2 regions of the Paenibacillus sp. LBL genome follow, and region 2 is predicted to be linked to the other one. Evidence: riboswitches for the same ligand, from Rfam matches in the RefSeq annotation. Region 2 holds a riboswitch; the other holds the start of a gene.
What was found. A riboswitch is a leader RNA that binds a small molecule or an ion and turns the genes downstream of it on or off. The one in region 2 is predicted to bind cyclic di-AMP.

Region 1: it holds a riboswitch for cyclic di-AMP, as region 2 does, so the genes downstream of both, M2277_RS07790 (universal stress protein) here and M2277_RS05885 (C40 family peptidase) in region 2, are expected to answer to the same signal.

The regions. Positions count from the first base shown of each region.
Region 1 is NZ_JARXYU010000002.1:587,783-591,201, reverse strand. It holds gene M2277_RS07795 (cation:proton antiporter) at 1-899, shown strand, start outside; cyclic di-AMP (ydaO/yuaA leader) riboswitch at 1,050-1,200, shown strand; gene M2277_RS07790 (universal stress protein) at 1,325-2,005, shown strand; gene M2277_RS07785 (TrkH family potassium uptake protein) at 2,087-3,419, shown strand, end outside.
Region 2 is NZ_JARXYU010000002.1:139,148-142,566, reverse strand. It holds gene M2277_RS05890 (stalk domain-containing protein) at 1-1,206, shown strand, start outside; gene M2277_RS05885 (C40 family peptidase) at 1,313-1,789, opposite strand; cyclic di-AMP (ydaO/yuaA leader) riboswitch at 1,793-1,926, opposite strand; gene M2277_RS05880 (hypothetical protein) at 2,190-2,717, shown strand; gene M2277_RS05875 (ROK family protein) at 3,119-3,419, opposite strand, start outside.

The DNA of each region.
Region 1 (3,419 bases), 450 kb from region 2:
ACGGGCTTATGGGATTACCTTTAGTCGTTGCATTTACCTTTGCGGCTTTAATGAGCGCCACAGATCCGATCAGTGTCATCTCCATCTTCAAGTCTTTAGGCGTACCGAAGAAAATCGTGACGATTATTGAAGGGGAATCGTTGTTTAATGACGGAATTGCCGTTGTGTTGTTTCAGATCTCCTCCGTTTATTTACTTACATATATGGAAATGGGCTGGGCGGGAGCAGGCAGCGGCCTATTACTCTTTCTCAAGTTCAGTGTCGGCGGTATCGCAGTTGGAGGCTTGCTTGGGTATCTATTCTCACAGCTCATTCGCTTCTATGACGATTATCCGTTGGAGATTGCGTTCTCAATGCTCCTCTTCTTCGGAAGTTTCTTTATCGCCGAGCATTTCCATGTATCCGGTGTGATTGCCGTCGTCGTGGGCGGCTTGATTTTCGGCAGTTACGGAGCGCGCATCGGGATGTCGGAGACGACCAAGATGAACATTAATTCGTTCTGGGACGTCATCACGTTGATTGCAAATTCATTGATATTCCTGATGATCGGTCTCGAAATCAAACATATTAACTTCGCAGACAAATGGGCGTTAATCGGTGCCGCCATTCTGATCGTTCTCATCGGTAGGACTGTGGCCGTCTACGCGAGCCTGTACTTCCTGAGACCCTTCCCTTCATCATGGAAAATGGTTTTGAATTGGGGAGGGTTAAAGGGCAGCTTATCCATCGCACTCGCCTTAAGTTTGCCTTCAACCTTCGCCGGCCGCGACGATATACTCGTGCTCACGTTTAGTGTTGTCCTTTTCTCACTTCTCGTGCAGGGGTTAACCATCAAACCATTGGTTAAGAAGTTTGGATTAGCTAACCCCGTGAAGGAAAAAGACGGTACGGATATGTAAGTAACCTTCGTGTAATCAAATAATAACTTGAAACGAGTATATACAAAACAAAGATTGAATTCTACCTCAACCCATGAATGACATTCATTGCCCATGGCAGACTGTTTACTTTTAGCTTATTTTAGCATAATATTTATTACAATAAATTTTATACGCATTACGCTTAATCCTCTATGAGGAACGGGGGAACCAACAAAAGCTGCTTAAGCTTTAGGGGTGAATTCTTTCTGATGAAGAAGGAACGGGAACTCTCAATCCCGAATCCGACAGCTAACCTCGTCAGCGTCTTGGGAGAGAACACTCTTCTACTTTGACTTGTCCAAAATTCGTACAGCCAAGGTCTGGAAGCAGATATATCTCTGCAACCAGGCCTTTTTAATTTAAGCTAATGTGGTAATTACCGTCTACTGAGGAATAAGAAAGGAATGATTTATCTGCTGAACAACGAAAAAATACTGGTATGCGTGTATTATGGTCCGAACGGCGAACGCCTCATCCGCCGAGGCGGTGAATTAGCCAATCTGCTTCAGTGTCCCCTGTTTGTGTTGAGCGTTATACCCTTACGGGAGAATGAGCTTGATCAGACACAAGAAAGGTATATGGCTGAGTGGCAAATGAAATGCGACGAATATGGGGCAACCTTTATCGTCAAACCAAACAAAGATCGCAAGGCTTCCGAAATCATAGCAGAAACTGCCAAGAACCTTCATACTACCCAACTCATCATCGGGCAGTCTGGACAAACACGATGGCAAGAAATTACGCGCGGGTCGTTTGTCAACGAACTCCTAAACCAGATTGGCGAAACGGATCTGCACATCGTGGCAGTTCAGAGGATGGATGAACAAATTACTGACACCCATGAACGAGGGATTCGAGTCGCCGTTTTCAAAGAGGGTCCTCATTATATAATCGGTAATAAGGAATCCGGGGGCAACCCTGTAGCCAGCGGACTATTTTTCAAAGAGTTGAATACCGATTTTGACACCGGTTTGCTAAAAATAAAAACAGATCAAGAAGTCCAATATCTAAAAATAAGTCACGGAAAAGTAATAGACTCGTCTTTATTCCAAAACAGAGAAATGTATGCCAAGGACGAAGATTAATAAGAAATGGGAGTGGAATTTGTGAGAAGACCCTCTATAAATTCAAACGATCGAAATACACAACATTCCGCTCCTGGCAAAATGGAGTTGTTCATCAACAAGCTTAAGAAAAAGATGAGCCCTCCTCAACTCATCATGCTTGTTTTTTTCACATTGATATTAATCGGAGCCGCATTGCTGGCGCTTCCCCACTCTTCCTCCACCGGAAGTTCAGTTGGTCTGCTGGATGCATTATTTACGGCCACGTCAGCAATATGCGTAAACGGACTCGTTGTCTTGGATACCGGCAGCGTGTTTTCAACTTTTGGACAAGTCATCATTATGATGTTGATCCAAATTGGCGGACTTGGCTTTATGACCTTTGGTGTCATGGTCGCCATTGTTTTGGGGAAAAGGATTGGCTTGAAACAACGGCTCATCATCCAGCAAACCACCTATTCAACTTCGGCACAAGGTTTGGTTAAATTGTCAATGTACATGGTACTTATCGCTTTCGCATTTGAAGCACTGGCAACGATTGTTCTAACACTTCGTTGGCAATCGGATTTTGGATGGGGGCAGGCGGCCTATTACGCCCTTTTCCATTCCGTTTCCGCATTCAACAATGCCGGTTTCGCCCTGTGGTCTGACAGCCTGACACCCTTCGTTGGCGATCCGATCGTCAATATTACGATTGTCCTGTTATTTATCATTGGAGGTCTCGGCTATATCGTCATTGTGGATGTATTCCAAAAACGTTCATGGAAAAAACTTTCGCTTCACTCCAAGGTTGTTCTGGTCGGGACAGGAACGCTGTCCCTGCTCGGTTTTCTATTTATATACTTTATGGAGAGCTGGAATCCGTCAACCTTTGGCCAATTGAGTGGGAGCGAACAAGTACTGGCTGCTTTTTTTCAAGGCATAACGCCACGAAGCTCGGGGTTTAATACGATTGATATCGGCAGTATGCTGGCAGCTTCTCAGTTCTTCATTATTATTCTGATGTTCATTGGTGCTGCTTCCGGAGGGACAGGCGGCGGTATTAAGATCAATACACTTGTTGTACTCATATTAGCTACGATCCAAACCTTTCGCGGGGGTGGTCAAATCCATGCCTTCAAGCGCAAAATAGCAGGCGAAACCGTTATGCGCGCACTGGCCGTTGTCATGAGTTCTCTGGTGGTTGTGCTGGGAGTTTCCCTATTGCTGACCATTTCAGAAGGAATGCTGGAAGAACATTTTTTGGAAGTGCTGTTTGAAGCGACATCCGCTTTCAGCACTACTGGATTGTCGATGGGATTGACAAGCGAATTATCTCCCGTGGGGAAATTCATTGTAACCATAACGATGTTTGCCGGACGGCTGGGTCCCTTGACACTGGCTTACGCATTGGCTCAGAAAAAGCGTTCATCCAAAATTGGCTACGCGGAAGATC
Region 2 (3,419 bases):
ACGAATATCAGTAATGCCGCCGCAGCACCGGTTATTGCGGTCATGCTGGATGATGTTCCACTGAAATTTGATGCTGCTCCGAGGATAGACAACGGTGTCACTTATGTTCCATTCCGGACCGTTGGCGAAGCGCTCGGAATTGAGATCACCTGGAACAGCAAGACGCAAACGGTGAAAGCGATCGGCAGCCTGAAGGGGCAAGCAACGGAGGTATTGCTGCAGGTGGGCAGTAAAACTGCAACCGTGAACGGGAAAAAAGTTACGCTCGCGGCACCACCAGTACAGCGGGAAGGGCGCGTGCTGATTCCGCTCAGCTCGTTCAGCAGCCAATTCGGTGTCGACGTGGGCTGGAACCAGGCTACGCGTACGGTTTCCCTGACATCTCCGCAGCGGGAGATGCATTTGAGAGCCTTCTATGCTCTAGAATCCTATCAGGAACGCGATATAATACCTTCCATGAACTCAGTCGCTTTCGGGTGGAGCCGCATCGACCGCGAAGGTCAATTTACGCTTGAGGGTAAAGAGTACCGCTTGCCTGCATCTGCCGGTGATGTAACGCCACAATCCATTGTGGCGGATGCAGCGGATCAGAACATTAAACCGCATCTTATGGTTTATGCTTTGGATGGTAATGGTGAACTGACCAAGGTTCTGAGTGACAGCACCCTTCGGCAGAAATCGATTGAGGGCATAACGACAGCCGTTACGGACAACGGCTTCGGCGGAGTTGTTCTCGATTTTGAAGGGCTCGGCTTTAAATTGGATGCAGGGCAGCAGCAGAAGCTGCTTAACGATTATGTCAAACAGCTGAAGGCTTCTTTACCGAAGGACATCTCCCTGTCATTGGCCGTGCCGCCATTGAACAGTGCCTATAAAGGCTATGATTACAAGACTCTTGCCTCCATAGCAGATGATCTCATCATTATGGCTTATCAGTATAACCCGGTCGGCACCAAATCGCAGGTACCCGAGCCTAACAGTCTTGTAGATCAGGCGATTCAGCTTGCACTCCAAGCGGGTGTTCCTAAACAAAAGCTCCTGCTCGGCATCAGCTTAAGCAGTGAAACTCCGTCTTCCGTAGATGATAAGCTGGGTCTCGCCAAGCGCTATGATCTAAAGGGAGCCGCCTTCTGGCGTCTGGGACTATTCCGGACTTATAATAATCAGATGGAAGGCGCTGTGAATGCTTCTGTTGTAAAGGAATAAAGTGATCAGGTCTAGCATCCCTCAATAAAAGAAAGCCTGACAAAGATGGATCTTTGTCAGGCTTTCTTAATATGTATTATACTTCCCGAAAAACTGCGTTTCTCAATTAGCTTGGACTGCCTACCAGTTTCGCATAGTTTTCTTGACTCAGTACACGACGCGCCGTTACATAACGCGGCTCATAATAAGAATCGCTAAGCTTGCTGATTCTTACACCCTTGCTGCTGGAAGCATGCGCAAATTGACCTTCGCCAATGTAAACTCCTGCATGCGAAATTCCGCTGCCGCTTGTATTGAAGAACACCAGATCTCCAACCCGCAGGTCTTCGCGATCCACATAAACCCCGGCTTTAGCCTGGCTTTGGGATGTGCGTGGAAGATCTATATCAAAATTTCTAAACATGTACAGTATAAATCCGGAGCAATCAAATCCACTGGTGGTCGTTCCGCCCCATTTATATGGAGTTCCTACCAATTGTTTCACTTGATGCTGAAAGTTCGGTTGTTGATCAGCAAATGCTGTTACGGCACCTGAAGAAAAAATAATTGCAGACCCAAGCAATGTGATGACAAATTTCTTCAAAATATGTTCTCTCCTTCGATGCCTACGGAGTTAGCTAAGGGTTCGGTTGAAGGTTCCCTATACTCTCTTTAGTACAAGAATAATTCACCCAAGACGGTTCCCCCGTTTTCACAAACGAAATTCGGCAAAAATTCATTAACATTTTGTAACTTCTCTTAATATAGTATACAAGCAAGGATGCTGTCAATAATATCCTAAGAATCTATCGTTTTATGTTACCCGCTGTCGGAATAATCGAATTTCGCAGCCTGATTTCTGTTAACAATCTCACATAGTCATGACAATTATGTAACTCTAGCGTATTCCTCTTACTCCATTTTCTTAAAACGTTTAGCAACTTTTTACAGGATCCTGCGTTTAACTATATCAGAAAAGAAATCATAGAGGTGATCCATTACGAATGAGTCAAATCACAATGGCTGAAGCTTTAGCCGTACGGGCAGCAATTCATCGTCTTATGAGCCAGCTGGCGTCGGAGCGTCTGAATAACAGCAGTACGATCATTGAAAAAGGAGAAACGGCTGAGTATCCCGCGCGGAGTGTAGATGTCATTACGGAAGAGATTGAATCGGCGGCGGCGGATTTCAGAAAACTGGATTTGCTGATGGCCCTCTCCAACACAACGCAGACGATCTCCTGGAATGGTTCCGACATAACGATCATGGAAGCAATCGAGCTGGCGAAACACATTCGCGGTGATATCGGACAGCTTGCACACCTCGGCTCTCGCAAGAAGCTTGAGCGTCAAAGCAGCCGGGGAAGCGGAGACAACGCCACGACGCTGTTCAACGTCGCTCTGTATGATCCTGAAGCTTATCAGGCGGCAGCGCGCAAGAAGGAACGCGAGGTAACCAAACTCTCGTCACTGATAGAACATGCCAATCATAACGCAATAATATCGTTTGACGCATCGAAGTATATGGGGTAACGGCAGCCGCCGGCTCCAAGCCTACAGGTATTCCTCACGTGCGGGTTTGGAGCCGGCGGTTACCGCCGGCGGGCGGGAAAGTGCGGGCAACCGCTTGTTTGTCGGATACAAACAAACCATAAGAAAACCAAAAAGTCGAATCCTATGCACAAACGGATGACGGTTTACGGTTCACACTTATCACTCATTACATGTGACGGACTCCCCAATAGCAAAAAAATGATCGCCCCGTTTCCCGCTTCCCTGATACATAATGAAAGCCGCCCTTCTATGGGCGGCTTTTTTATAACTACTGGCTATAAGACCCGTCTAATTCCAATTCTATTTCCCTGCCAAATGATCTCTATCTAAGCTTTATTCCATCCACTGCTCTATCCACTACCCAAGCATTAAATTTGTCATCACCGGAACAAGGCTGCGGCACCAACCAGACCCACATCATCCCGCAGACCGGCCGGAACGATCTCGTACGTGCCTAAATAGGACGGCATGACCAGTTTATCTGTCATTTCCCGCAGCTGCGGGAACAGCAGCTCTCCTGCTCTGCTGACACCTCCGCCAATTACGAGGCGGTCCGGGTTGAAGCTGTGAATGACATTAACCAGACCTAGTGCCATGTAATAAATAGCACGGTCGATGACCTCCACCGCTACAGGGTCCTGAAGACGCTTAGCTTCAAATACGTGCTTTGCATTCACTCCC